DNA from 3 places in the Acidihalobacter sp. genome. Region 2 is predicted to be linked to each of the others. Evidence: predicted binding sites of a transcription regulator. Region 2 holds the regulator's gene; each other region holds the start of a gene.

Region 1 (9,664 bases), on a different contig from region 2:
ATAAAATCAGCCCCCTGCTAAGGGAGTATGGGGTCAAAAGCTCCATCGAGGGTTCGAATCCCTCTCTCTCCGCCACCATTCTGAAACCCCGGCGACTTTCGAGGCGCCGGGTTTTTTGTTGCCGACGACAAGTCGATCGCCAGCGGCGACGGGTCAGCGCAGTTCCGACTCGATCTCCTCCAGCCACTGCCGCTCGTGGTCCTTCTGTCGCTGCTGCGTGAGTAGCGCGCGGATGCGCGGCAGAGCCTGTTCCTCCTCGAGGATCCGTGCCGGGTGGATGCGTTCGCAGTGCAGCAGATGCATTCCGATAGGGGATTTGAGTACGGGGCTCAACCCGCCTTCGGGCAGGCTGAACAGGGCCTTGTCCAATTCGGGATAGAGCGTGCCGCGGCGCAGCCGGCCGAGCTGCCCGCCTTCCAGCGCGGTGGGGCATTCGGAATGGCGCTGCGCGAGTTCGGCGAAGCGATCCGGCTCGTGTGCGAGTTCCCGGCGCAGCGCTTCGATGCGCCGGCGTACGGCTGGGTGGCTGTTCTCGGGAAACTGCGCGTTCACGGTGATGAGCAGGTGGCGTGCGCTGCGGGTCTCGGGCAGGTCGAAGTCGCTGCGATGGGCGTGATAGTAGAGCCGGGCGTCGAGTTCGCCGACCTCAGGAGCCTGCTCGCGTACGTGCGCCAGTACGGCATCGACGCGCAGGAAATGACGTAGCGCGGCACGCAGGCCGTCGGCGTTCAGGCCGTTGCGGGCGAGATCGGTGTGCAACTCGGCGGCGGTGTCGTAGCGCTGGCGAATCTTGGATTCGGCATCGCGCAGCGTGGAGTCCGGTACCTGGCTGACATGGCCCTCCGACGAGGACAGGATGCGCTGCTCCAGGCGGTAACGCTGGCGTGCCTTGGTCAGGAGTTCTTCGGCCTGCCGCGGATCGAGTTCGCACACCGGCTTGCGGTGTTGCTCCAGTGCGTAGTCCAGCGCGATGTAGGCGACCTCGGGCGGGGTGTGCTCGGGGAGGGGTATGAGCGTCTCACTCATCCTTGTTCTCCTGTGTCGGGTAGCAGCCCCGGCTCCGGTACCAGCAGGGTGCGTCCGGGGAAACGCACTTCGTAGAGCGGGGTGTCGTCGTCGCCCTGCAGCACGTTTTCGATCACGCCGGATTGACCGGCGGCGATCAGGACTTCGCCTTGCAACGCGAGCGGTTGGCGAGCGCGTACGCGGTCGCGGAACTCGAAGCGGCTGGGTGTCCACTCGGCGTCGGCGGGGACCAGCTCGGGTTCGCGGCAGCCGACCTGCAGGCCTACGCCGACGAAGTCCACCGAGTAGATGATCTGGTCCTGCAGGAACGTGCCGATGTCGCGCACGAAGCCGGTTTCTCCCCGGCGCACCAGCAGGCTGCCGGTGTCCTGACCGGGGAAGGTGCCGTCGTTGCGCAGGTTGCGGATTACCCGCACCGCGTCGCCGTAGTCGAAACGGGGGCGCATGTGTTTGGCTCCGGCTCTACTTGGCGGCGAGCTGCTGCAGCGGGACGAAGGCCGTGCCCGGCGCGGGGCGGCGGAACACCTTGAACACCTTTTCGGTGCGCGCGTCGGAGCGCACGAAGTCCAGATAGGCGCGTTCCAGCAGCGTCTTGTACGCGGTGCGCCGCGGCGCGCCTGTTGCGGGCATCTGCGCTGCGGCGGTTTCGAGGTAGTCGTGAAAACGCTGCAGGATGTGCAGGCGGTTCACGTGCACCACGGAAGACGCGTATTCGATGCCGAAATAATCGAGAAAATCCTCGGCGGAACTCAGGTCTTCCAGGTCGTCGTCGAGCGGGTCGTACATGGCGGTGTCCTCGGAGCGTTGCAAAAGAGAGTCATGAGGCGTACGGCAGCAGCCCGACGCCTTGCGCCATGAGCAGCAGGGAGCGCGCGCCGAGCCGGTCGCCGGGATCGAAGCTGGTTACGGTGCCGAGCCGTTCGGCGGCCTCGGCGCGGCGTTCGAGGCGCAGACAGAGGTAGCCCGAGCCCTTGAGCGACAGCAGGTAGAAGCGCAGCAGACTCATCGAGCGTGCGCCGGCGGCGGCCACGGCGGGAACCGTGAGCTGGCGCCAGTTACCATGCAGCCCTAGATCGGCGCCACTCACTTCCAGCGCGCGTTCGGCGACCTGCAGGGCGTCCTCGGTGCGGTGCTGGTAGTAGTAGAAGCGGTACAGCGCCACCAGCACGCTGAGATGCCGCGGTTCGTGCAGATGGGCGCGCAGCAGGCAGCATTCGGCTTCGACGGGAGTTTCCCCGTAGTGTGCGGCGGCGGACTCGATCAACTCCTGTGCGGCGGATGCGAGCGGACGCTCGAAGTAGAGTTCGGCGTCGTCGAAGTCGTGAAGGTCCATGTCAGCCGGCCCTGCGCGCGGCGGCGCTGTCTTCGTTGCACAAATCGTCGGCTTCGCAGCGCGCGCAGGCGGCGCCGCGTTCGCCTTCGTGTATCGCGAGGCGGGCTTCCAGTTGTTCGATGCGCTCCATCAGGCAGGTGACGGCCTTGCCGACCGGATCGGGGATCAGGTGGTGGTTGAGGTCGATGCCGTGGAATTCGGCCGGACGCGGGCCGGTTTGTACGATACGGCCGGGGATGCCGACCACGGTGCGTTGCGCGGGGACGTCCTTGACCACCACCGAGTTGGCGCCGACGCGCACGCCGTCGCCCAGCGTGATGGGCCCGAGGATCTTGGCGCCCGCGCCAACCAACACGCCGTTGCCCAGCGTGGGGTGGCGCTTGCCGGTATTCCAGGTCGTGCCGCCGAGGGTGACGCCGTGGTAAAGCGTCACGTCGTCGCCGATTTCGGCAGTCTCGCCGATGACCACTGCCGCGCCGTGGTCGATGAACAGACGCCGGCCTATACGGGCGCCCGGGTGGATGTCAACGTTACTCCATACGCGCGACAGGAAGGCGAGCAGCCGCGCCGGATAGCGCCAGCCGCGCCGCCACATCCGGTGCGCCAGGCGGTGCGCAAGTATGGCGTGCACGCCTGGATAGGTGGTGAGCACTTCGAGGCTGCCGTGCGCGGCCGGGTCGCGGTCGAACACGCAGGCCACGTCTTCGCGCCATAGGCTTAGCAGCGATGGGGCGGACGGGTTCTGCGTCGTGGGCCTAGTGCTCATCGGGCGTCTCCTAGTGCACCGCCTGGTCGAGCGCGCTGTAGAAGCCGAGCAGCTCTTCGGGTTGTGGCGAGCGCTTGCTGCGCGTGGTGAAGCCGCGAACCTGTTCGAGCAGAGCGCCGGCCTGTTCGCGCGTAAGCTGCACGCCGAGCTGGGCATAGGCGTAGATCAGGCCGTGGATGCCGGAGTGCTTGCCGAGCACGAGACGGTGTTGCCGGCCGAGTTCGCCCGGATCGATGCCCTGGTAGTTGTGCGGATCCTTGAGCAGGCCATCGACGTGGATGCCGGCCTCGTGATCGAACACGCCTTCGCCGATCAGGCTCTTCTGCCAGGGCACGGGACGGCCGGAGGCGTTGGCCACCAGCTGCGACAGCGCGGGGAACCGATGCAGCTCGACCCCTGTTTCCATGCCGTACAGATGGCGCAGGCCCGCGACCACCTCTTCCAGTGCGGCATTGCCGGCGCGCTCGCCCAGGCCGTTGACCGTGGTGTTGAGGTGCGTCGCACCGGCGCGCGCGGCGGCCAGCGTGTTGGCGGTCGCCAGGCCCAGATCGTCGTGGGCGTGCATCTCGATCTCGATGTCCACGTTGCGGCGCAGACGCGCGATGCGTTCGTGCACGCCGAAGGGATCGAGGACGCCGACGGTGTCTGCGTAGCGCATGCGCCGTGCGCCGGCGCGCTGCGCCGTTTCGGCGACGCGGTCGAGAAAGTCCTGATCGGCGCGCGAGGCGTCCTCGCAACCGACGGACACCTCCAGGCCAAAGGTCAGAGCCTCACCGACGTGGTGTTCGATGCAGCCGAGCACCCATTCGCGGCTGCGCCCCAGCTTGCGCCCGATCTGCTGGTCGGAAACCGGAATGGACAGGTCGATCAGGTGGGCGCCGAGGTCCGCGCACAGTGCGAGGTCGTCGGTGCGCATGCGGCTCCACAACACCAGCCGCGCGGGCAGCCCAAGCGCCGCCACGGCGCGGATGGATTCGCGCTCTTCATCGCCCATGGCGGGAATGCCGATTTCGAGTTCCGGCACGCCGGCCTCGGCCAGTGCCGTGGCGATGGCGAGCTTTTCCTCCAGCGAGAAGGCCACGCCCGCTGACTGCTCGCCGTCGCGTAGCGTGGTGTCGTCGATGACCGGGCCTGGCGATGCTTGCATAGCGTAGCCTCCGAAACGTTTGGTATCGGATAAGCAAACCGCGTGCCTGATAATATTTGTTTGTTAATCAGTTGGTTATATGTTTCTTGTTTGGTTGATTTGCATGAGACGTAGGGTGTTTGTCGTGTTTGCGACAAGTGGCGAGTGCGCGGGAGGGTGTTTTTGAACACGAGCTTGAGAGAGCCAGTCTTGCGTGAACCAATGGTGCTGGATGCGAACAACTTCCGCCGACGCCGGCTGTCTCAAATAGGAGAAGGGCATATGGCGTGCAATGCGGCAGATTGTTCGTAGCCATATATTCAGTGTGTTTTCGATCAGGAACGCGTATTTCTACAGGGAAGGTACAGCATGACAGAGACAACATTTCTGGTTACCGGAGCATCGAGAGGCATTGGATTCGCCGTTGCGGAAGAACTGGCAAGGCAGGGGCGGCATGTGATCGGGCTGGCACGCCGTGCCGAGGGCATCGAATTCCCCGGCACGCTATTGGCCTGCGATCTATCGAACGTGGATGAAACGGATGCGGTATTGCGCCGGATCGATCAACAATTCGAGATTTCAGGTATCGTCAACAATGCCGGGATCGTTTCACCCCAGCCGCTGGGAGCCATCGATCTTCCCTTGCTGGACGATGTCTTCAATCTGAATGTCCGCACGGCCGTTCAAGTCACTCAATTTTTCGTGGATGCGATGAAGCAACGCAGGTTCGGCCGCATCGTCAACGTCTGCAGCCGCGCTATTCATGGCGCCAGGGACCGAACGGCTTACTCTGCCGCGAAGAGTGCCTTGATCGGATGCACCCGTACGTGGGCTTTGGAACTCGCCGAATACGGTATTACCTCCAACGCCGTGGCACCGGGACCTGTCGAGTCGGTGCTGTTTCGTGAGGCGCAGCCGGTTGGGAGCGAAGCCGAGAAACAGGCGTTGTCGACGATTCCGATGCGAAGGCTGGGAGAGCCGTCCGAAGTCGCGGCAGCGATATGTTTCCTCTTGTCGCAGAAAGCGAGTTTCATCACGGGCCAGGTTCTCGGCGTTGACGGTGGTGGCAGTCTCGGCGGGAGGTGAGCACGAATCGCCAGGTATCTCGACATGATTGAACTTGAGTTACGTCGAGCTTGTCATAAGTTCAGCCTCTCTTGGGGCGTGATTGCGTCTACCGGTCTTGGATCCAACTGGTCAGCCTTGCTGTACGGGCATGGGGCGCAACACCTTGGCTAAATAATTTGAACACATAATTGGGCTAAGGAATCGATGATCAGAATCCTTTCTGTGATGGCCACATTGCTGTGTTGGGTGCTTTGGTGGCAACCGAGCTTTGCCGCCATGACCAGATCTGAAGCCCGCGTGCTTAGTGTTGGAGCAATGACCGAGCATCAGGGCGACCTGCTGCAACTGCGAAGTGCTGCGAACGCAGGTGATCCTTTTGCCGAAGCGGCGCTCGGCAGGATTTACATGATTCAAAAAGACTTCAGCACTGCTCGAGCATGGTTGCATCGAGCCGCGAAACAAGGAAATGGCCCGGGGCTGAATACCTTGGGTCTGCTTTACGAAAGAGGCTGGGGCGTAACTCAGGATTACATGAAAGCTGCTGATTTTTTTCGCAAAGCGGCTTTGCAAAATGATGCCGGTGGCGAAGTTGATTTAGGTATAGCGTATGAACGCGGCCTGGGCGTCCCGCAGAACTACTCAAAAGCGGCTCACTGGTATCGGAAGGCGGCACAGCAGCGTGACTTGTCAGGCAAAGGCGAAAACGCAAATGCGCTGGGAGCCTATCTACTTGGCCGCGCTTATTTGCTTGGCCAAGGTGCGACCAAGGATTCCAGCGAAGGACTCCGCTGGATCCACAAAGCGGCGTTGCGGCGCAATCCCGAAGGGGACTATGAGGTTGGCAATGCAGCGGCGGCCTATTCGATAGGTTATTACTACGATAAAGGCACGGGGGTGCCTCTCAATCACGTCGAGGCGGCAACCTGGTTTCGCATGGCGGCCGATGTCAAAGGACCGACAGGAGAAAATCTGCCGGGCAATGCACTTGGTGCCTACATGTTGGGTATGGCTTACTACCATGGCCTGGGCGTTCCCCTGGACTTGGCCGAAGCGATTGTATGGTTTCGTCGGGCTGCAATGATGAGAGGCATCCTGGGCGAGACTGAACTGGGAAATTCCATGGGCGCCTACATGCTGGGCCATGTCTACTATGCAGGGCGGAGCGAGCCGGCGAAGGCAGCCGAATGGTTTCGCCGGGCGGCATTGATAAAGGGGCCGTTGGGAGAAAACGAAAATGACAATGCTTTGGCTGCATTCGCATTGGGCTCCCAGTATTACAGGGGATGGGGTGTTCCACAAAGTTACAGGGACGCCATGAAATGGTACCGGCTGGCTGCCACGCTAAAAGAGCCAAAGGGCGCATCGCGCCGAAGTAACGCATTGGGCGCGCTGCACTTGGGGCAGATGTACCATGAAGGAGTTGGTGTGCCGCGGAACGATGTTGATGCGGCAAAGTGGTACCGTGAGGCAGCTGGGTTGGGGAATGCTCAAGCCGAACATGCGTTGGGTGACGCGTACTTAAAGGGCGAGGGTGTGCCAAGAAATTTGCATCGGGCCGTCTATTGGATGATCCGGCCGGTATCGAAGTCCAGCGATGTGAATACGCTTGCAATTGTGGATGTGGTGCTCTATCCACTGGCGACATTGGTGATGACTATATGGATTTGGAGCGCAAGGCGGGAATGGTTCTCGTATAAGGGCACATCGTCACGCATCGGGTTTGCGCATCAAATCCTCGCGTTGCTTCTATTGAGCTATTGTCTTGTGACAACGATCAGCATTATTCACGATGTTGCTGTCTCTGGTGATTCAACAAAGTCGTTTATTTTGTCCTTGGTGGTAAATCCTATTGCGTTCCTTGTTTGCCTTCCTGTTATAACGCGCCGTTTTAGAGATATGAGTTGGAAGTCCTCTACGGCTATATTGTTGATAGCGCTGTTCGTGCTCAGTTTGCCGATATATCTAGTGATCATGTTTGCTGTGTTAGATGCCCACTCGGTTGATACGCCCTTCTTGCTGTCTCCGGTTTTTCTCGGAATAAGCCCGCTGGAAATGATCGGTCTTTTGCTTTTGAGCCTGGTGGCTGGAAAGAAAGTCGACGGACTTGAAAAAGCTCGACCTAGGAAACGATCAATTTTCGTTGTGTTGCGGTAAATGGTTTCAGAGTTTGCATGCAGGAAAGACGTTGATCCCTTGTCGATGCGCTTCATAAAGCTTTTGGGTAATGCTAGTGTGACTGCAACATTTTGGATGTCCCATCCACTGATAAATTCCATGCCTAGCAAGTCTTTTGTTTCTGGGTTCCTTCTCAGCTTCCTGACGGTAACTTCACCAAATATTACAAAAAGAACTCCAGTGACTATGGCGCTCGCTAAGGCAAATAGGAAAAGGATAGTTGCAATGTCTTCATGTGTCATAAATGAGAGATCCAACTCATGATCCTATCGTAGAAAGAGCCAGCATGCTTTTCGGTCCAATTGTTGACATAGACTGATCCAAGCGCTGCTGCCCCAGCAACGGCTAAGCCACCAATAATCAGAACCCAACCAACTGGGGTTGCGGCAACTGCAATGGCAATGTCTAGGGTGGCCATACCTGCAATTGTCGCAATTTCACCGGCAGTCGCGCTCAAAGCCAGACTGCTCGAGTGGATGAACATTTCTCTTTCCCAGTTGCCGCCTGTCTTGTAGTCCGTATAAATATCACCCACGCGACTGCCGAAGTCGATGACTGCCAGTCCGTTTCCAAGAAATTTCGCATGCCGCGCGAAGCGGACCAGATCGGTGGCCTCGACACTGGACCCGACGTCGAGCCGGGAAGCCCGCCCGGTGCGCCGGATGCGCTCGAACATCCGTTCGTCGTTCGCGCGTAGCAGTCGCCACTGGCGTTTGGGCAGGCGCGATTTGATCGTATTGAGTTCGATCCCAAAGCGTCGGCTCAAATTCGCCTTCGCTTCACTCAATCTTGTTTGCGCAGCTGCCCGAGCAATACCGGACACGGCCCTCGAATGCGAGACGCGGTGATATTCCACCGCGGCGTGCTGGTACGCCTGAATGGCTTTGCCCAAGCTGTCCATGCGTTGGGCATAGACGCTGGCGGCAGCGCCCGCACCTGCGACCCCATAGGGTTTGGTTTCCCGCAGCCTGCGCGTCAGTTCCGCCAGGGCACGAGTGTTCTCGCTGCCATAGGCCAGGGACAGATCCCCGAGCGTCTGATTTGCAGGTTGCTGCGAAAGCAGGCCCATGACGAGGCGATCATGATCGGTTTTGCGCTCACCCAGCATATAAGGCGTATTGGGCCACAGCGTCTTCGGCGTTGTGACTCCAAAGCCGTGGATGCAGTCAGGGGGCAGATCCAGCATGCGTTGCATGGAGTCCGCTTGAATGGGGAGGCGGGGTAGGATGATGGTCGTCATGTTGGGTCGGGCATCTGATCCCCTGTGAGTGGGGAAATTCTAAAACCATACATAAACAAAGGAATAGAGTCAAAGCCAACAATAGTCAGCCGCCGCCATCTGATGCCACGCAGTATTGGGGGATGGTCGTTGCTATTTTGTTTGCTCTTCAATTAGTCGATCAAAGCAACAGTCTTCACCTGCGCATACACGCGCTGTCCCTCGCGCAGCCTAAGATGTTCGACCGAATGATGCGTGAGCGAGGCGAGCAGTGTGGTCTTTCCGAGATCCGGGCGGAGGGTGCGGGTGGGGCCGTCGCCGCGGATTTCGGCGATCTGGGCGGGGAAGATGTTGAGGATGCTGGTTTCGTCACCGCGGTCCTGCAGGGCGCTGCTGACGTTGCTGGTGTGGATACGTAGGCAGGCGGATATGCCGGGAGGCCCACCTAGACCCTCCATACCCGGCGAAACCTGACCGCCCTATCACCAACTGACCAGAATTCCCCATTACGCGAATGGGGGCCGCCTATGCTGTTGGTTCCGTATCCGGATAGCGACGCCGATACAGCAGATAAAGCAGTACCGGTACGACTAGCAGCGTGAGGAATGTGCCCACGATCAAACCGCCTATGGCGACCACGGCGAGCGGCGACAATCGTTCGAGACCTACGGCCCATTCGAAGGCTACGGGTATCATGCCGACGGACGCGGCGGCTGCGGTCATCAGGATGGGCCGGGTCCGCAGGTCGACGGCCTGTAGTATCGCCTGCTTGAGCGGCACTCCTTGTTTTAGGGCCTCCTGCGCGAAATCCACCAGCAGAATGCCGTTCTTGACCACGATGCCCATGAGCAGAATCAGTCCCATGAACGAGGGCATGCAGCCGTGTTTTCCCGCGATCAACATGGCCCAGGCCGCTCCGATGATCGATAGCGGCAAGGTCACCAGGATGGC
Region 2 (9,664 bases):
TGTAGTCGTAGCGGTGCACGCGGCCGATGGCGACGCCGCGTGATATGCCAATGCCGTTGAGCAGCAAGCTCATGGCCGCTTTCCCCTTCGCTGGACTGGAGGGATGCGGTTGCGTCCTCTTCCAGTGTCAGGCTCTAGTTTTCCGTCCCATAAATACCACGCCAACCCGTACTCCCGCAAAGACTCTCTCGGGCAGCGGCGCCTCAATCCGCGCTGGCGTAGCGGCCGTCTAGCTCTTAGGAATCCTCGCCGAAGCGCTGTGCGATGAGTTCGACCAGGGCGCTGAGAGCGTCCTCGGCGTCGGATCCATCGGCGTGGAGCTTGATGCTGCTGCCCTGGGCGGCAGCCAGCATCATGACGCCCATGATGCTCTTGCCGTTGACCTTCTGGCCGTTGCGTTCGACTTCGACGGCGGCCTCGTACTGTGAGGCGAGGTTGACGAAACGGGCCGCAGCGCGGGCGTGCAGGCCCAGGCGGTTGATGATGGTGACGTCGCGGCTGATGCTCATGGTCATCGATTCCTCGGCAGTCTAGTTGTGGCGCGACTGCTGGCAGTCGAGCACGCCGTCGTGCCCACCGCTCAGTGCTTTCGCACTGAGTGTTTCCAGGTCCAGGTTGGGGTAGTTGAGCACCCGCACCAGCATGGGCAGGTTCAGGCCCGCCAGGATGCGCACGTGCGGTAGCTGGTTCAGCCGGCAGGCGATGTTGCTCGGTGTGGAGCCGAACATGTCCGTGAGCACCAGTACGCCTTCGCCCCGGTCGAGTTGCTCGCACATGGCGAGGGCGTCCTCGTACAGCTTGTCGGGATTGGCCGACAGCGGCACGGAAAGCTGCGCGATGGGCAGCGGGTCGGTGCCCAGCATGCTGCGCGCGGTGTCCGCGAGGTCGCGGCCGATGTTGCCGTGGGTGATTAGCAGGAGGCTGACGGACATGGGGTGGGCAGACTACGCGTAAACAATTGCGGCGACAAGACTGCACGCCAGGCGCGGGTTCTCGGGGTAAATGAGGGGGCGTTCATTCCAGTTCCCGGTGGCGAATGGTGACGGAGGCGCCACGGTTGGCCCGCAGGTGCTCGCCGAGGCGCTGTACGAGATAGACGGAGCGGTGTTGCCCGCCCGTGCAGCCGATTGAAACGCTCAGATAGTTGCGGTTCTCCGCCTCGAAGCGGGGAATCCAGTTCTCCAGAAAACGGCGCAGATCGTCGTACATGTTTTCAACCATGGGGTGCGCTTCCAGGTATTCGCGCACGGCCGGATCGAGGCCGGTCTGGCTGCGTAGCCGCGGCTCCCAGTGTGGATTGGGCAGACAGCGGACATCGAATACGAAATCCGAATCGGTCGGTACGCCGTGTTTAAAACCGAAGGACTGGAATTGCAGCGACAGTGCGCCGGTATGATCGCGTCCGACACGCTCGCGAATCTGCGCGGTCAGCTGGTGGACGTTGCTGTGCGTGGTGTCGATGGTGAGGTCGGCATGCGCGGCGATTTCGCTGAGCAGCGACCGTTCGAGGTGGATGGCCTCGATCAGCGGCAGCCCCTTGCGCGACAGCGGGTGTTTGCGCCGGGTTTCGCTGAAGCGCTTGAGCAAGGTGTCGACTTCGGCTTGAAGATAGATGATCTCCAGTTCGACGCCCTGGTCGCGGATCTCGCGCACGATGCTGTCGAAGCGGCGCAGTTCCTCGACGCCGCTGCGTGCGTCGATGCCGACCGCTGCGGCGTCGTACAGTTTCAGGCGTGGCGTGAGCAACTGGGTCACGAAGGGCGATAGCAAGCCGAGGTGGAGGTTGTCGATGCAGTAGAACCCTTCGTCCTCGAGTGCATGCAGGGCGACGGTCTTGCCCGAGCCGGAGAGCCCGCTGACGATGATGAGTCTCATGTGCGCTGGGCCTCGATCAGGTGCAGCTGACGCTGGGCCAGGTCCTCGGCTGCATCGTAGCCGGAATCGCGCAGTTGATGCTTGCGCACTGCCGCTTCGACTAGCACGGCCAGATCGCGGCTGGGTGCGACGTTGATGACGGTGACCGGCACGGTGACGCCGAGCAGTTCGCGCTCGGCCAGCACGCCTTGCAGACGCGTGGTTTCCGTCGCGGCGGGTTCGGCGTGGCGCAGGTCGATGATCAGCTGCAGATTCTTCCGGTCCTTGATGGCGTTGTCGCCGTACATGGCGCGAATGTTGAGCACGCCGAGCCCGCGAACCTCCAGCATGTCCTGCAGTACCGCAGGACTGTGGGCCTGCAGCGTGTTGGGCGTGATGCGCGCCAGTTCCGGGGCATCGTCGGCGACCAGCCGGTGTCCGCGCGTGACCAGTTCCAGCGCCAGTTCGCTTTTGCCGACGTTGCTGTCGCCGGCCAGTAACACGCCGATGCCAAGCACTTCCATGAACACGCCGTGCATGGTGATGCGCTCGGCAAGCGCTTCGCTGAGGTAGTAGCGCAGCTGGCTGAGCAATTCCTGTTCGGCCAGTGGCGTGGTGAACAACGGCACGTTGCGCGAGTCGGCCGCGGCGCGCAGGGTCTGGCCGGCGGTCAGACCGTCGGCCAGCAGCACCACGACGGTGGCTTGAAACAGATGTCGGATGGCTTCGGCGCGTTCGGCCGGCGGCAGCTCGGTGAGATATTCCATCTCGGCCGGGCCGATTACCTGAACCGCACTGGTGGTGATGAGGTCGAGATGGCTGACCAGCGTGGCGCCGCCCCAGGGGCAGCGGGCGCTGCTGAGTGCGCGCTGTGCGCCCTTGCGCCCAGCCGTCCATTCGAGCTGCAGCTTGTCGCAAAGAGTCTCGAACAGCATCTGAACAGTCAGCGGAGTGGATTCCATGCTGGCTAGTCTACTGAATTCCGGGGCGCTTTCGGCACTTCTGCGCCCCGGATTCTTGTCCGGTCAGGCGGCGTGCCGCGCACTCCATTCGGTTAGTGCGCGGTAAAGCGTCTCGCTGTCCGTACACTGGCGTAGTTGTGCAACGGTGTCGGCGTCACGAAACAGTCTGGCGAGCTGAGCGAGGATGTCGAGATGCGCGTCAGTGCATTCCTCCGGCACGATCAATGCGAAGAGCAGATCGACGGGGTGTTTGTCGGGCGCGTCGAAATCGATCCCTTCGTGCAGTTTGACGAATGCGCCGACTGCCCGTCCGATGCCTTTCATGCGCCCGTGGGGAATGGCTACGCCCGCACCGAGCCCGGTGCTGCCCAGTCGTTCGCGCGCCAGCAGAGTGTCGAAAACCTCATCGGCCGAAAGGCCGGTTTCCTCACTGCCTAGCAGCTGACCGAGCAATTCCAGAGTACGTTTTTTGCTGGTAACGTCGGCGTTGTCTACGACGCGATCCAGGCTCAGTAGTTCGCCGATCTGCATGGTGTGACCTACAGCGTTGGTGGATTCAGGCAAGACGTTTGTCGGCGTCGGCCTTGTGGTGGTCCTTGATCTTTTCCTTGTGCTTGACGACCTGCCGGTCGAGCTTGTCCACCAGACCGTCGATGGCGGCGTACATGTCCTCGGTTTCCGCTTCCGCATGCAGCTGGTTGCCGCCGAGCAGCAGACTGGCTTCGGCCTTCTGGCGGAGTTTCTCGACGCTGAGCACGACATGTACGTCGATCACATTGTCGAAATGGCGCTCCAGGCGCTGGAATTTCTCTTCGACGTAGGCACGCAGCGGGTCGGTGAGTTCGAGGTGGTGGCCAGTGAGGTTGATCTGCATGGGTGACTCCATTGTTGTCTGTCAGGCCTTCGTCAGGCGTTTGCGTTCGCTGGAAGAGAGAATATTCATGCCCTCGCGGTACTTGGCGACCGTGCGGCGGGCCACCTGAATGCCCTTCTCTCCCAAAAGGGCGGCGATTTTACTGTCTGAAAGGGGTTTGTCGCCAGGTTCCCCTTCGATGAGCTTGCGAATCATCGCGCGGATGGCCACCGCCGAGCACTCGCCGCCGTCGGCGGTGCCGACATGGCTGGAGAAGAAATACTTGAACTCGAAGATGCCGCGCGGGGTGTGCATGTATTTCTGCGTGGTGACGCGGGAGATGGTCGATTCGTGCATTTCGACCTGCTCGGCGATGTCGCGCAGTACCAGCGGTTTCATGGCTTCCTCGCCATATTCGAGAAAGCCGCGCTGTTGTTCGACGATGGCGGAGGCCACGCGCAGCAGCGTTTCGTTACGGCTCTGCAGACTCTTGATGAACCAGCGTGCCTCCTGCAGCTGGTTTTTGATGTAGGTGTTGTCCGTGCTGGTGTCGGCGCGCTTGACCATGGCTGCGTAGGTGGCGTTCACGCGCAGGCGCGGGATGGCTTCGGTGTTGAGTTCGACGCGCCAGCGCTGATCCTGCTTGCGCACGATGACGTCAGGTACGATGTACTCGGGCCGGCGATCGCTGATCTGCGCACCGGGGCGTGGGTTGAGCGTCTGTATCAGTGCAACTGCGCTCTGCAGGCCGGCCTCGTCGAGTTCGAGGCGGCGCATGAGCGTTTTGAAATCGTGGTTGGCGAGCAGATCGAGATGTTCGCCGATGAGCTTGCGGACGGCTTCCAGCCAGGGCGTGTCGGCGGGCAGTTCATAGAGCTGTGCCAGCAGACATTCGGACAGGTTGCGGGCGCCGCAGCCGGGCGGATCGAGGCGCTGGATGAGGTGCCGTACCGCCTCGATATCCTCGATCTCGAGCGGCTCTTCCAGTCCCAGTTCCTGGGTCAGGCTGTTCTGCAGGGTGGGCAGATCTTCCTGCAGGTAGCCGTCTTCGTCGATGGCGTCGATCAGGTTGATGGCGATCTGCCGGTCCTGATCGTTCATCGTGGTGAGGTGGATCTGCCACAGCAGATGGTCGATCAGCGATTCGTCACCCCCGCTTTGGGATTCGTAGGGATCGCGCTCCTCGCCTTCAAGGCGGCCATTGCCGGAGCCTGGTACGTTGGCCGGCTCATAGATGTCCTCCCAGGCGCTGTCGACGGGCAGGTCGTCCGGGATCGTGTCTTCGGCGCTGGTGGTAGAGTCGTCGTTTTCTTGATCTTCGGCCGGGTAGTTCTCGTCGTTTTCCTCGTCGCTGTCCAGCAGCGGATTGGTTTCTAGAATCTCCTGGATGTGGGTCTGCAGCTCTAGGGTGGAATACTGCAGCAGGCGAATCGCCTGCTGCAACTGGGGCGTCATGGCCAGTTGCTGCCCCAGCTTGAGTTGAATCGAAGGCTTGATCATCGGGTTTCCGTCATTGCGGCGTTTCGCCGCTCGCTCCAGCAGGCCGGTGCCTCCTGTCTGGTTTTTGCTGTGTCATGTCCAGGATTATATCGAATCCATCTCGGATGCAAGATGTGCTCTCGATCCGCATGGTGCGCTCTGCTGGCGTACGAGGCCGGAGGCGCCGTCCGCCGAGGTGCGCGAGGCAGCGCTGGTGCGGCATCACAGTTTGAAGTCTTCACCGAGGTAGACCTCGCGGGCCTTGCGATTGTGCAGGATGTCCTCGGGGCCGCCTTCGGCGAGCACGCGCCCTTCGCTCAGAATGTAGGCCCGTTGGCAGATACCCAGGGTTTCGCGCACGTTGTGATCGGTGATCAGCACGCCGATGTTGCGCTCGCTCAGATGGCGCACGATGCGCTGGATGTCGAGTACGGAAATCGGATCGACGCCGGCGAAAGGTTCGTCGAGCAGGATGAAGGCGGGGTCGGCGGCCAGGGCACGGGCGATTTCGACGCGCCGGCGTTCACCGCCCGAGAGGCTGTAGCCGCGGCTGTCGTGGATATGCCCGATCTGGAGTTCCTCGAGCAGGGCGTCGAGCGCTTCCTCGCGGCCCTTGGCATCGAGTTCCTTGCGCAGTTCCAGTACGGCGCGGATGTTGTCCTCGACGCTCAGACGGCGGAACACGGAGGCTTCCTGCGGCAGGTAGCCGATGCCCATGCGCGCGCGCGCGTGCATGGGGAAACGCGTGATCTCCTGTTCGTTGAGCTGGATGTTGCCTCCATCGGCCTGGATCAGGCCGACCATGATGTAGAAGCAGGTGGTCTTGCCGGCGCCGTTAGGGCCGAGTAGGCCGACCACTTCGCCGCTAGCGACTTCCAGCGAGACGCTGGCCAGTACGTCGCGGCCGCGGTAGCGCTTGGCGAGTTCGGTGCCGCGCAGCACGCTCATTGTTTTGGCGTCTCCGCGGTCTTGCCCGTGGCGGGTGTGTAGGTGGCCTCGATGCGTTGTCCCGGCGCGCCGGCGTCGACCAGGTCGCGCCGGATGTCGTAGACGATGCGACTGGCGCGGAAGGCGTTGCCGCGCTGCTGTAGCTGGGCGTCGCCGGTGAGCACGATGCTCTGTTCGGCGGGGTTGTAGACCATGTTCTTTGCCTGGCCGGTGATGCGCTTGCCTTCGGCGGTGGTGTCTTCGAAGGTCGCCGGCGTGCCGATCATGGTCAGTTTCTGGATCGGTCCGCTGTTGGGGGCGAGGATGTCCAGCTTGTCGCCCTTGATCATGAGTTTGTCCTGGGTGACCACCACGTTGCCGCTGTAGTTTCCGGTGCCTTTCTGCTGGTTGAAGCGGAAATGGTCGGCGCTGATGTGTACCGGAGCCTCGGGCGCTGCCGGAGTTTGCGCAGCGGCGGGCAGGGGCGCCAGGCAGAACAGGGCGGTGGTCAGGAGCAGGCGTGGGCTAATGAGATCGTTTCGCATAGTGGTCGTCAGCGCTGGTAGGTGCTGCGCACCTCGCGCAGCAGTTCGAAGACATGGTCGGCGAAGTCGGCGTGAAGGCCAAGCCCCTGTACATGGTAACCGGGAGCGTCGATGGTCGTATGCGCCTGGCTGGTAGCGGTCTGGGTGCGGATGTTGACGTATAGGTCGGAGGTGACCAGCTTGAGTTCTCCGTCGGTGGCCGAACGCGTTATGACCACCCTCTCGGGCATGTGTACGTGTTCGCCGTCGGCCTGCAGGTCCGCGCGGGGCGTGGTCAGGATGACGGGGGCCCCGGTCTGAGGGTAGACGGTCAGTACGACATCCTGTAGGTGGGTGATGTCGTCGGGTAGCGTGTGGGTCAGGGTCGTGGCCTGCAGACGGTAGCGCGGTTTGCCGTTGGTGCGCATCTGGGTCAGCGTGATACCGCTGGCGCGGTAGTCGACGCCGCTGGTGGGCGGGTGCGGTTTGCTCAGCGGCGGAACGAGCTGGCCCAGCAGCCAGGCGGCCATGGCCACGGTGGCTAGTGCCACGGCTCCGTACCACAGGCGTTGGGCGTTCATGCGCCGCTGCTGCCCGGGTCAGCGGAGGTAGGTGGCGAGCAGACGTTCCAGGTTGCCCTGGACCTGCATGATGCGCTCGCAGACTTCGCGCGCCGCGCCGTGTCCGCCGGGGCTGGCGGTGATCCAGTGGGCATGCTCGCGGATCAGGGGGGAGGCGTCGGCCACGGCTACGGCCACACCGACGCGCCGCATGACGGGCAAGTCGACCACGTCGTCGCCGACGTAGGCGATGGCCTCGGGGCTGTGGCGCGTGGCTTCGAGCAGTTCCTCGAAGGCGGGCAGCTTGTCGCGCCGGCCCTGGATGACGTGGGCGATGCCGAGATCGGCGGCGCGCCGTTCGACGACCTGCGAGCGGCGCCCGGTGAGGATGGCCAGCGCCACGCCGCTGTCCTGCAGCATGCGCATGCCGTGACCGTCCTTGGCGTTGAAGGCCTTGTATTCCTGGCCGTCGTCGCCGAGCAGCAGTCGTCCGTCGGTGAGTACGCCATCGACGTCGAAGATGACCAGACGAATGGCGTTCAGGCGCTGTTGCAGGGCATCGTTGGAGAGTTCGAGCATGGTGTCTTCGCTGTCGCTTCGTTTTCAGACCACGCCGGCGCGCAGCAGGTCCTGCATGTTGAGCGCGCCGATCAGGCGGTTGTCGGCGTCGGTAACGGGCAGGGCGGTGATGCGGTGGTCTTCCATCAGTTTGACCGCTTCAGCCGCCAGCGTTTCCGGGTGGATGGTACGGCAGTCGCGGGTCATTACCTGCTCCATGCGTACGCGCTGGATGTCGTGTCCTTGGTTCAGGGTGCGGCGCAGGTCGCCGTCGGTGAATACGCCGATGACCTTGCGTTCGGCGTCGATGATGGCCGTCATGCCGAGATTCTTGCGCGTAATCTCCAGCAGCGCCTCGCCCAGAGGCGTGTCCGGCGCGACGGCGGGAACGGCGTCGCCCTTGTGCATGATGTCGGCGACGTGCAGCAGGAGGCGTCGGCCCAGGCGTCCGCCCGGGTGCGAGCGGGCGAAGTCTTCGGCGGTGAAGCCGCGGGCCTCGAGCAGTGCGATGGCCAGCGCGTCACCCATGACCAGCGCGGCGGTGGTGCTGGAGGTCGGCGCCAGACCTAGCGGGCAGGCTTCGCGCTCCACGCTGACGTCGATATGCACCGTGGCTTCGCGCGCGAGTGCGGAGTGCGGATTGCCGGTCATGGCGATCAGTGGTACCCCAAGTCGCCGGATGATGGGCAATGTGGCCGGACTTGCCCATGCCGAGTACGACGATGCGTCCGCGGCAGGCGTGCAGATGGCGGCAGGCGGCGACGAAGGCGTCGTCCATCCGCTCGGCGAGCGCTTCGATCGCGGCGGACTCGGTGCGGATGACGGCAAGACCGAGTTCGGTCAGTTGGGAGGCGTCCAGATGCATGGCGTCAAGGAGAGAGATAGATCCAGATTTCATAGCCGATGAATGCGGCGAGCAGCAGCCCGCCTTCGATGCGGTTGATGCGGCGTTCGTCGCTGCGCAGGCTGAAGGCGAAGACGAACAGTAGCACGGTCAAGCCGAGCATGACCGGATAGTCCCGGCTCAGAACCTCGCTAGGCACAGGGCCGGGGTCGATCAGGCCGGGCAGGCCGAGCACGCCGAGTACGTTGAACAGATTGGAGCCGACGACGTTGCCCAGTGCGATGTCGGGTTCGCCGCGGCGGGCGCTAATGATGGATGCGGCCAGTTCCGGCAGGCTGGTGCCGATGGCGACGATGGTCAGGCCGATGACCAGATCGCTGACGCCAAGACGCTCGGCGATATCCACTGCGCCCCAGACCAGAAACTTGGAGCCCGCCAGCAGGATGACCAGCCCCAGAACGAACAGCAGCGTTGCGTGCGCGGTACTCATCGCCTGCGGCAGTTCGAGTTCCTCGGCGATGGCTTCCTGGCGACCGGCACGGCGGGCGCTGTAGACCATCCAGGCCAGAATCAGCGCGAGGCCGCACAGCAGCGCCAGGCCTTCGACGCGTTGCAGGCGGCCGTCGGCGAGCACGAAGTAGCCGAACAGCATGGCGATCAGCAGCAGCGGCAGCTCGCGCTGCAGCAGGCGCGAGTGCACGCTGAGCGGTGCGATCAGCGCGGTGGTGCCGAGCACGAGGCCGATGTTGGCGACGTTCGAGCCGATCGCGTTGCCGATGCCCAGGCCCGGGTTGCCCTGGACGGCGGCCAGGCCCGAGACCAGCAGTTCGGGAGCCGAGGTGCCCATCCCGACGATGGTCAGGCCGATCACCAGCGGCGGCACGCCGAGATTGCGGGCCAGCGCCGCGGCCCCGTTGACGAAGCGGTCGGCGCCCCAGATGAGCAGGGCGAAGCCGGCGGCGATGGCGATCAGGGAGAGCAACATGTCAGGGGCTTGGCTTGTCGGCGTGGCGGTGGGCGAGGGCGCGATTATACATTCCGGCTGCCGGCGAGGCGGTCCAGGCAGGCGTAGACGTTGTGGCGCGGGTGCCAGCCCAGTTCGC
Region 3 (9,664 bases), on a different contig from region 2:
GTCCACCCAGGTAGTACTCATCGGTCCGGTTGTACAGATAATCGACCGCCGGATGCGCGACATCGTTGCTACCATATACAGCCTCGGCTTCTCGGGCCTTGTCCGGCCGCCAGCAAGAAGCCACCTCCATGTGTGCCACCAGTACGCCTTCAGCGTCCCGCAACTCTATCCATCCACTGTCAAGTGAAGCAGCAAAGTCTGCAGACACGTCAAGTACGATGGGCATCGGCCATAACGTGCCATCCGCCAAGCGCATCGAATCCACGACTTGGTTGTAGTCGGCTTCCGTCATGAAACCATCCAAAGGCGAAAACCCGCCATTGAGCAGCAACTCAACATCGCATAAATGCCTGGCGCTCAAGATCACGCAAGGTAAATTCTGCGGCGGATCCCCCTCCGGGAACTCAGGGGGCGCTGCATAAAGGTCCTTCAACTCTCCCCCATAGGGCGGAATCAGACGCGACATAGAAAACGACTCCTTGTTATTGGGCGAAATGTACCCGTCCAAAGCAGCTTACGCGATTAACCCGGCTGTTCATCAACGAAACAATCCATCAACCGCCCATAATAAGCTGTCTACTCAGTACGAAACGCTCGCTTACGGTCTTATATATTTCGATCATAACGCACTGCATTCCGATTCGTATCCATCTCAAAACCACCATGGACAATATCGACATTGATCCGTCGAATTCCTTTACAAACTCCCTTCACCGTACCCATCCGCAATCAAACCAACCAAGACAGCAGATCGAAAAATGATAAAATTTAATATAAAAAAATCAACAAGTTAAAGAACAAAAAGGAAATCAGACATCACCCACGAAGACAAAAAAAGAAAATCCGCACGAATATTGCATCTCCATTTTTTCAATGCCGGGCCGAATAAAACGACGAGGAGCTGATGTACGATCCCAAAAGACGCCTTGAATTCATCTATCAGCCCCCGTTACGCCAGAGGACAGCGGGACGGCAGCTGTATATTTCGAGCCATCCCCGCAGACACATGGCAGTACTTGATGATTTGACGTCGTTTCGGTTTGGCGCCTTCCAATGCCGCTTCTTTGCCCGGCTAAGAAAGCAGATCTTTTCCGCCCTCCCGCTGCCCAGACCGTCTCCACCAAAAGAACGGCGACAACAGCCCCCCAAAGCCTGTGGACTTGCGCTGTCCGCCCAAGCCATGCGCTGGATGGACTGACCTTCTGTCGAACCATAATCTCAACCCAGCCACGCTTCCCCATAGGTGCTGATTCCCATATCCGCTCTGGGCTGGCTTACGTAGCCATTTTCTTCAAGCGTCGGCCGGCAATCGCCAAGATCAGACGCTGCAAGGGATTACGATTTCCACCAGGTCGCCAGGTACGAACCATCTTTTGCCTGTAGGCATCGAATTGAAGCCCGGAGGGCGCATATGAAACGCGCCCCCGCCCAAGCAACAGCTTCATCGCCTCCGCGCCAGCCACCCCGGCGCACAGTTCACACGCCATGGGCGTCGACGGACCACGGCGCTCACTGAAACTCACTGCCGAGGGATCTGCAACGTAAGTTTGCTGCAATACTCGCGGCGCCAGACCGACCATAAAGCGCAACAACTGCTCGTCGAAAGTACGCCCTTCCAGATCGAAATAGTCCTCGAACGACATGCCTTGCGGATCGAAGGCCAACAGCGCCACACCCACACCGAGCGGCGCCGCAGTCAGTGCGGGGATTCCCCGCTCTCGACATGCCGCGAACACTGCCCGTCGAATATTCATCTCGAAGAAATCGAGACCATCCACATAGAGATCGGCGCCATCAAGAAAGCGCCCTAGATTCTCTTTGCTGACGCCCTCGGGGAAGCCCTGAACTTCGGCTCCGGGATTGATATCCCGCGCCATGCGTGTAATCACATCGAGCTTGGGCTCACCCATAGTCGAGCAAAAGGCCCCGGCCTGGCGATTCATGTTAACCAAGGCAAAAGAATCCATATCAGCGAGGTTAAAGCGCTGAATACCCAAGCGGGCTAGTGTCATCACATGCGAGCCGCCCACACCACCCAAGCCTGCCACCGCTACGCAACGACCTTTCAACAACTCGCGTTCACCACGAGTGATCCAACCGATCGTGCGTGAGAATGCCTCGTCATAGTCGAAATTCAATGCTGGGTGACCTCTCTTTGACCTAATAGGTGCTACCGACATTATGGCGCAACAATCCAGGAACTTCGCTTCGCGTTATCCCGTAAGGAGAGGCAGAAACTGTGAGGGAACAGCCAGAAAAAACTGAGGCGCCACGAGGGCGCCTCCAAAAGATCGGCCGACAGATCTTGCTTATGAAACGTCGCCCGAAACCCTAGCCATACTACAAAATCAAAAATCAGCTGCGGCGGAAACGGGACTGCCGGAAGCGAAGCCCCATCAGGCCAACCATAAGCAGGCCAAGCCCCATCATGCCGAGATCACTGGGTTCGGGAACAGCATAGTAGCCCCCCGTTCCGCCAGCCTGGTAGTTGTATGCAGGCAGAGCACCCGAATTATACGAGGTGGCGTTTCCACTAAAGAAAAGTCCACCTTGTCCGCCAGCTTCTGTCAGCATCCAGTTAAGCGCACCAGTTTGACCGTTGTTGGTGGAAGCTTTGACATCTTCTGCCTTGAAAGTGAAATTCTGGCCAGTCTGAGTAATCGGCGTTGCCATGAAATCATTGATCGCCAGACTCCACATAAGCGTCCCCTGGCCTGCAGCCGCGAAGGTTGGGCTATTTTGGTTGAAGCTCCCATCGTTGACATAAATATTCATGGCCCCCGGAGTATAGGTCGAGTAGGAGGTCCCATCGATAGTCGTCGAGCCGCCGGTCGGCACCAATCCGGTAACTTGAAACGTCAATTGACAGCCACTTGTTACGCAGTAATCGGCGTTCTGATTAGTTGCCGATAGACCTCCGTTGAGGTAGCCAAAACTGTTGCCGTTGCCAGTTGACAACCACTCTGAAAAATTGAAGTAGCCAGAAAGAGGCACGCTGGTGGTTGTAATCGGCGTGTAGCCGCTCGTATTAGACCCAACATCCGCCTCAATCGTCCCGCCGGGTGTTACATAAGTAAAGACATTTGCAGAGGCAGCGGATGCAAAAGCCAACCCGGCAACTAACATTGTTCCGCCCAACACTGCTTTCACTTTAGTTGCTCTGATCATGATCATTCCCCAATGCCGATGATTTGTGCGCGACGAGCCCTTGGCCCGCCCGTAATTACAAACAAAGCAACTAACGAGCCAACTTGATCGAAACCACCCCGAAAAACATTTAATAGATTGTTTTTAAAGTATTTAGTATTCATCCATCATCTTGCTCTCACTTGGCATAACGGACAGGATCGTAAAAAACATCGACACCCACTTTCCCTTGAGCATGACACCCCAACGCCCCCTTCCCGAAACAGTCATTGGAGAAGCGCTCTAACAGCCACTTCTGAGCCTGCGCCTTATAAGACCATGCCAAACGGTCGACCAACAGCGCTGTAGTAGCGCCAGATCTACATAGACGGTTATTGCAGCGCGATAAACATAGACGTGCGACCAGGGCTTAGGACAACCACATCCACTACACAAGCGAATCGATCTTCCCGCAGACAATGTCGCTCGCTTACCAGAGCGCCTGATTACTGGATCAAGCGATCCAGCGGCAAACGAACGGAACGCGCCGTAGGCGCCGAGCCGTCGCCAAGGCGGCAAAGAAAAATGCCATCAAGCACAGCCTGCTCAGATAACAATCCCTCGAGGGCGCCCCGCACGATGTGGGCTTTCTGCAAGGAGGGGGGGCCACTGGTGAATTCACGCCGGTCCCGCGCATACCGCGCAAATATCAACGGCGTCATTTCCGGCTGGAACTGCAACCCTTGAACAGTCGCCGTCAACCAGAAACGCTGAACCGCCCGCCCTCCTTCGAGGTAAGCATCTATGCCATTGAGTGGGTTGCGACTTGCAATCAACGCATGTGCCGCGCACCTATAGCCCGGCAGCAGATCGAGTTGCAGACGCGGTAGCCACGTTCCAGCCAACCATCGATTGAGAAAACTCACACGCCGCCAGCTCTTCATCCCCCAGCGCATGAGACTCACCCCAACCGGATCGAGCCCAACCGCCTGATCCGGAATCCTGTCCTCGCTGACGCGAGCGCACCATTCGATCACACGGCTGTGCACCTCGTAGGCTTCGGGTATGGTCAATCGGATATGCGCACTGCGGAACAGCAGCTTCGCCATGCGCCAACGCGCCGCCCCACCCTCAAGCCAATGCACTTCGTAAGAATTTCCGACACTAGCGGTCAGTGCGGCTTTCTGCTCATCAGTGAGCGGATGGGTACTAAAGGCTCGGCGCTGGGTTACTCGCTGCTCGATCACCTGCCCTAGAGGGTCGCCTATGAGTTGCTCGTCAGGTGTGAAATGAACGTCGATGAGGGGATGCTCTTCGGGCGCCTCCTGCCGCCGCCTAAACTCGGCGCGCAGCCCCAACGTCGAAGCCGCGATAGCGATCGTTTCCAGCAGCGCGCCCAGTGCGATCTGACTGGCATGGCCGTCGAGATCGTAGACACACCACTGCCGGGTATCGTGTCCATGGATAGTGATGTGCTGGGCATCGTGTATTTCGAAGCACCAGGGCTGCGTGTTGTCCCCGCTGGGCGCCCAACGCGCGCGTTCAAGGATGATTCTCAGATTATCGTTCATCTTTTCTTCACCCATGTCTACATTCCATCAACGCGAAGCATGCTCCTTCAAACTCGATGCGATGCGGTTCGCAGCATGGCCATCCCATAGTGCAGGAGGGATAACTACCCTCCGCCCGGTCCGCAATACGGCATCGACAGCACTGGGCAGCTCTGCGATGCTGATCAGCCGATTAGTACCAGCCGAGACTGTAATCGGCCGCTCGGTGTTTTCCCGGAGAGTCAGACATGGGATGCCGAGATAAGTCGTTTCCTCCTGCAACCCACCCGAGTCGGTGACGACAAGCGCCGCATCCTGCAGCACGTTCATGAATGGAATATAGGCCAGAGGCTCTGTCAGCAGCACGTCCGGATTCGCCTGCAGCAGGGGAAGCAGTTCTCGATCCTGCAGCTGCTGGAAAGTTCTCGGATGCAGCGGAAAGACCAGTCGCATGCGGCGGGACAGTTCGTTCAACGCATCGACCAGCGCGGCGAGGCGCTGCGGCTCGTCAACATTCGAGGGACGGTGCAGCGTTGCCACAGCGTACTCTCCCGCATGCAAACCGAGCCTGCGGCGCGTGCCGTCGGCATCTATCCGATCCTTGAGGAGACGGTATGCATCGATCATGACGTTGCCGACGAAGTCGATACGGCTTGCGGGAACATTTTCCGCCAGCAGATTTTCGGTCGCATCGGTCGACGGCGTCCAAAGCAAGTCGGACACGGCATCGGTCACGATGCGGTTGATTTCTTCCGGCATCGTGCGATCACGGCTGCGCAACCCTGCCTCAAGATGCGCCACCGGAATATGCAGCTTGGCTCCAACCAGAGCCGCTGCCATCGTCGCGTTTACGTCGCCCACCACCACTATCCAATCTGGCGGCATATTCAGACAGACGCGCTCATAGGCTGACATGACTCTCGCTGTCTGTTCGCCATGTGAAGCGCTGCCTACGACCAAGGCAATTTCAGGCGGCGGCAGGTCGAACGCCTGCCTGAACACCTCGGACAGGTTCCGATCGTAATGCTGACCAGCATCAACCAGCCGCGGTTCGCACCACGCGGTGTCGCGCAACACACGATAAAGTGGCCCCACCTTCATGTAATTAGGCCGGGCCGCGACGACCAGATCGACCTTCAGCGGCGGCATAACGGCTCCTGCTGCGACGATGATGCCCTCATCCGACACCCTCCACAATTGTGCAGCGGCTGCGTGCGCTGATTCCCCCTCACGGTTCCCTGACAACCCTATTGAGCAGTTGCACGAGGCTTGCGGCACCTGCACTACGCACATGGCGCTGCAGTTCCCCCCCAGCCAGTGGAACGAAACTTCCCGCTTCAACCTCGCGTATGAATTCAAGCAAACGCTTTTCTGTCTGCGCGGCGTCACCGATATCCGCCACAGTACCGCCCTCCCCCGATTCAAGCAGTCGAGCCGTTTCGCCCGCTGGGTCGGTCAAGGCAAAAATCGGCTTTCCAATCGCCAAATACTCATAAACCTTCGCTGGAATCTGCACGTTGAACTGCGATCCTTGCAGCAACAACAGGCCATCCGCGGAAAGCTGCTCGCGCAGTGCCGCACTGCGCTCGAACGCCGGCACAAGTTCGACCAGATCGGCAATACCGTAATGCTCCAGCATAGCCACATAACTCGCCCGCACCGCCTCTGGACCACTACCGCGCAACACCACGTGCAAATTGGCAGACGAAATCTCGCCTCGCTGGCGCAAGGCTGCAAGCGCACGGAACAGTGGCTCGGGACTGCGTCCATTGGCATAAAGTGCCCCGCTGTGGAGCAGTCTGAGCGGCCCCACCCGCCTCGTCGCGCCTAGATACCCCAAACGATCGCGAGCCAATCGCGCACCAACGACATCCTCGTCGAAACCATTAGGAATGACCTCGAAGAGACCATGATCGACTACCCCATACCTCTCTTCATAGGCCCGCATGGCGCTACGGGTCACGAATACACAGGCATCGGCCTTACTCACCACACGCCGTTCGAGGCGTTCACGCGAGGCGCGCGTCATCCGCCCGATGTCATCCGTGCCCGTCAACATCGGATCGCGAAAATCGGCGATCCATGGCAACCGCGAGCGGCGGTTAAGCGCCGCCGCAATCAGATGGGCAGTTGCGATCGGATAGGTTGACCAGATCGCCTTCGGGCGATAGCGCCTAATCAGTCTGAGACCTAGCGGCACGGCGCTCAAGCGCCAGCTAGCCCAACGATCCGGCTGCGCCAACCACTCGGGGTAACGTCCACCCACTCCTAAATGCTGCCTTGCATCAATGGCGAAAGACCGGAACACGCGGTCGCCGAACTCGTCTGGCGATGCCAAGGTGTTATCCAAGCTCATATAGCTCGCCAGACGTGGCGCGAGAATAATTGGATCCCATCCAAGCGAACGCAGGCCGCGTACCATCGACAGGGTACGCAGCGTGCCGCTGACTTCACCGCAGGGGGGGAAGTGGTAGGCCACCATCAAAATCCGATCAGCCAACGGCTCCTCCACCTTGCCAGCCCACTTCCGGCGACACGCAACGTCATCTTTGCTTGTATTTAGAACGGCATTCAAAAACGCGGGTTCTGGCTACGGTATACCGAATACATCCGGCCCTCAACTCGCCATACCTGCCACGGTCATCCAAACAGCGATCAGCCACGCAACAGCGCTGCCTAGCGCCACGATGACGGCCCGCAAACGGCTCACACGCCACACATAATCCGCCACGAGTACGCACACCGTCGTCTCAAAAATGACCGCCGACGCCAGCTCGATATTCATGCGCCTTCCCCACCCCCCTTGTTTCCACCGGCGTCTCTCCCGCCCAGACGCGCTGCCGTTCATTCAGCGCATAATCCCAGGCCTGCGGCATCTCTAACACTACCGTGCTGCCAAGCAGGATCCGGCCGAGCCTTTGCCCGCGCGTCACTTCATCGCCCGGCGACACCCAGACCTGGAGACGGCGGGCCGATAGACTCGTGATCAGGCGCACCGCCACCACGCCGCGCTGCATGCGAATGATGATTCGTTTCTGCACCGGACATACCTTCTCACGCAGGAAGGCGAAATCCCTCCCCTCACCATCCATGTAAGTGTCACCGGAGTCTTCGATCGACTCGACCACCCCGTCACATGGGCTACGCTGCACGTGTACGTCCCAGAAGCTCAGCGCAATAACCACGTAGCGCGTAGCATCGCGCACCTGCGCGGAGGTCACAAGACCATCAGCCGGTGCGATCAGCCCCGGAACGGGCGGCACCCGACGCTCAGGATCACGCTCGAAGAAGCGCCTGAATCCCTCTGGAATGCGTCCTGCTGTTAACCAACCGCGTATCTGCACTTCTGGCCAGCGGCGTTTAGCCGGCAACAGCAGCCGAATCAATGGCGAAGGATCGGGGAAGTGCCATCCCCATAGAAACAGCGCGACGGCACACCCGAGAATAACGACGAGCGACAGCAACATAAGCAAGCCCCGTCAGCCCGAGCCAATCACGGCATCACGTCGCTGCTCCAACTGTGCGATGAGGCGCCGCGAAAGCATCCTGTACGTCCCCGCCCGGTAACGACAATAGCCGGAGAAATGCACAAACGCGTGATCGACGCCCGGAGCTTCCGGACAGGTCGAATACTTGGGATGGGGCAAGACTTGCGAGTCTTCCAGATTACTGATCAGCAGACAGCTCATGAACTGCTCCGTCCCCCACTCCGTCCAACGCCCGCCAAGCACTTCAGCAAACCTCGACGACCAAGTATAGAGAGTCTCCAAGTCGATTCGACTTGGCGGCAGACCGGAGAACGCGGCACAACCGCGAACGTAGCGCAAACGACCAGTTCCGTCGAGCGTTGACAACGCGGTTTCCGCCAGCGTCTGGACATGTTCATCACCGGCCTCCAGCTCGCGCTTGGCCCAAGCCGCCGCGGCCCGCGCCGAGCCGATCATATGTCCCTGACGGGTTCCCAGTAGAAACGGACGTTCTTCGCCCACGGCGGCAACGACCTCGTCGAGGGCTGCGGTGCTCAGCGTGTCAGCATCGAGCTGTATAACGTAATCATGACGAGCCAGCGCGACCTGCGCATGCAAGCGCTCCCAGCACCCTCCGCGGGGCAACCGTACATTTCGAAAAGCATCGATATCCAACCATTCGACAAAGGGAATCCGCTGTTCGATCATCGCACGATCCCGAGGTTTCAAACTACCGTCGTCGAGCACGCAAACGCGCCCCACGGGACAGCGAGCAGCGAACGAAGTGACCGCGAGCAGATACATATGCACATCGGTGGTAGATACCATCGAAAGCACCGTGATGCCGCCGTCACACGCCCACAGTCGGACATCGAGCTCACTTAATCGCCGCTGTGTTGCGCGAAGCAGCCAGGCATCGTGGTAATGACGCAGCCGATAGAGCATGCGAACTCAGCGACTCATTCGCGGCACCCATGCCGGACTGGCAGCATGCCGAGCAGGAAACCTTCGCTTCATTTCAGTGAAAACCCGCTGCTATGCGAAAAGCCCAGAGGCGCGAACGAACCGCCGCAGGCCGTACAATGCCCCATCAACTAAATTTTCATCGTTTCAATAGAACGGGATGCACGTCCAAAACGGCGCAGTAAATAATCGACGAACCCGCGACGAAAGGCTCTTGGAAAACCTGCCCCAAAAATCAACCACACAACGAAAAAAGAATAAACGCTCTTCAAGCGTGCACCCGCGTGCAACTCGCGAAGCAGCCAATATAGCGTTTGCAACCGACGCCTGGCAAGCCGTCTATCGAAGCCCCCTTTTTCTATCAACAACAAGGTGTTTCTAGTGATGTAGTACAGCTTCAATGGCGGCATCCAACCTCCGAACGCCGCAGACTCCGCATGCTTGATGCGAACGTTCGTATCGCAGTAGGAACGGTACCCGGCTTTCCTGGCCCTTTCGTAAAAATCCGTCTCCTCCAATTGAAGGAAGAAACGCTCATCGAACAGGCCGAGCATATTG

Evidence for each region. Region 2 encodes sigma-54, which starts transcription at its own class of promoters, with help from an activator protein. Its sites were predicted from a motif close to TGGCANGNTNCNTGCTT; they were not measured.
Region 1: a site for sigma-54 is predicted at 4,304-4,320, ahead of nifV (homocitrate synthase). Genes of this name have one in related genera too.
Region 3: a site for sigma-54 is predicted at 3,233-3,249, ahead of P8014_RS06850 (PEP-CTERM sorting domain-containing protein). Genes of this name have one in related genera too.

What each region holds. Positions count from the first base shown of each region.
Region 1 is NZ_JARRQY010000075.1:6,526-16,189, reverse strand. It holds gene nifM (nitrogen fixation protein NifM) at 154-1,026, opposite strand; gene P8014_RS18750 (nitrogen fixation protein NifZ) at 1,023-1,472, opposite strand; gene P8014_RS18745 (nitrogenase-stabilizing/protective protein NifW) at 1,489-1,812, opposite strand; gene P8014_RS18740 (hypothetical protein) at 1,844-2,359, opposite strand; gene cysE (serine O-acetyltransferase) at 2,361-3,125, opposite strand; gene nifV (homocitrate synthase) at 3,136-4,272, opposite strand; gene P8014_RS18725 (SDR family oxidoreductase) at 4,621-5,337, shown strand; gene P8014_RS18720 (tetratricopeptide repeat protein) at 5,524-7,473, shown strand; gene P8014_RS18715 (hypothetical protein) at 7,733-8,734, opposite strand; gene P8014_RS18710 (TOBE domain-containing protein) at 8,887-9,171, opposite strand; gene P8014_RS18705 (efflux RND transporter permease subunit) at 9,239-9,664, opposite strand, start outside.
Region 2 is NZ_JARRQY010000005.1:8,226-17,889, reverse strand. It holds gene ptsP (phosphoenolpyruvate--protein phosphotransferase) at 1-73, opposite strand, end outside; gene P8014_RS02270 (HPr family phosphocarrier protein) at 237-509, opposite strand; gene P8014_RS02265 (PTS sugar transporter subunit IIA) at 531-932, opposite strand; gene rapZ (RNase adapter RapZ) at 1,015-1,875, opposite strand; gene hprK (HPr(Ser) kinase/phosphatase) at 1,872-2,816, opposite strand; gene P8014_RS02250 (PTS sugar transporter subunit IIA) at 2,880-3,380, opposite strand; gene raiA (ribosome-associated translation inhibitor RaiA) at 3,373-3,690, opposite strand; gene P8014_RS02240 (RNA polymerase factor sigma-54) at 3,712-5,169, opposite strand; gene lptB (LPS export ABC transporter ATP-binding protein) at 5,371-6,096, opposite strand; gene lptA (lipopolysaccharide transport periplasmic protein LptA) at 6,093-6,620, opposite strand; gene lptC (LPS export ABC transporter periplasmic protein LptC) at 6,629-7,180, opposite strand; gene kdsC (3-deoxy-manno-octulosonate-8-phosphatase KdsC) at 7,199-7,738, opposite strand; partial or broken gene P8014_RS02215 (KpsF/GutQ family sugar-phosphate isomerase) at 7,763-8,582, opposite strand; gene P8014_RS02210 (calcium/sodium antiporter) at 8,587-9,546, opposite strand; gene P8014_RS02205 (NAD-dependent epimerase/dehydratase family protein) at 9,591-9,664, opposite strand, start outside.
Region 3 is NZ_JARRQY010000014.1:16,431-26,094, forward strand. It holds gene P8014_RS06840 (bifunctional sulfate adenylyltransferase/adenylylsulfate kinase) at 1-466, opposite strand, end outside; gene P8014_RS06845 (ThiF family adenylyltransferase) at 1,275-2,138, opposite strand; gene P8014_RS06850 (PEP-CTERM sorting domain-containing protein) at 2,356-3,168, opposite strand; gene P8014_RS06855 (hypothetical protein) at 3,633-4,712, opposite strand; gene wecB (UDP-N-acetylglucosamine 2-epimerase (non-hydrolyzing)) at 4,725-5,825, opposite strand; gene P8014_RS06865 (glycosyltransferase) at 5,905-7,176, opposite strand; gene P8014_RS06870 (hypothetical protein) at 7,294-7,461, opposite strand; gene P8014_RS06875 (phosphatidylserine decarboxylase) at 7,427-8,143, opposite strand; gene P8014_RS06880 (hypothetical protein) at 8,156-9,088, opposite strand; gene P8014_RS06885 (glycosyltransferase family 2 protein) at 9,238-9,664, opposite strand, start outside.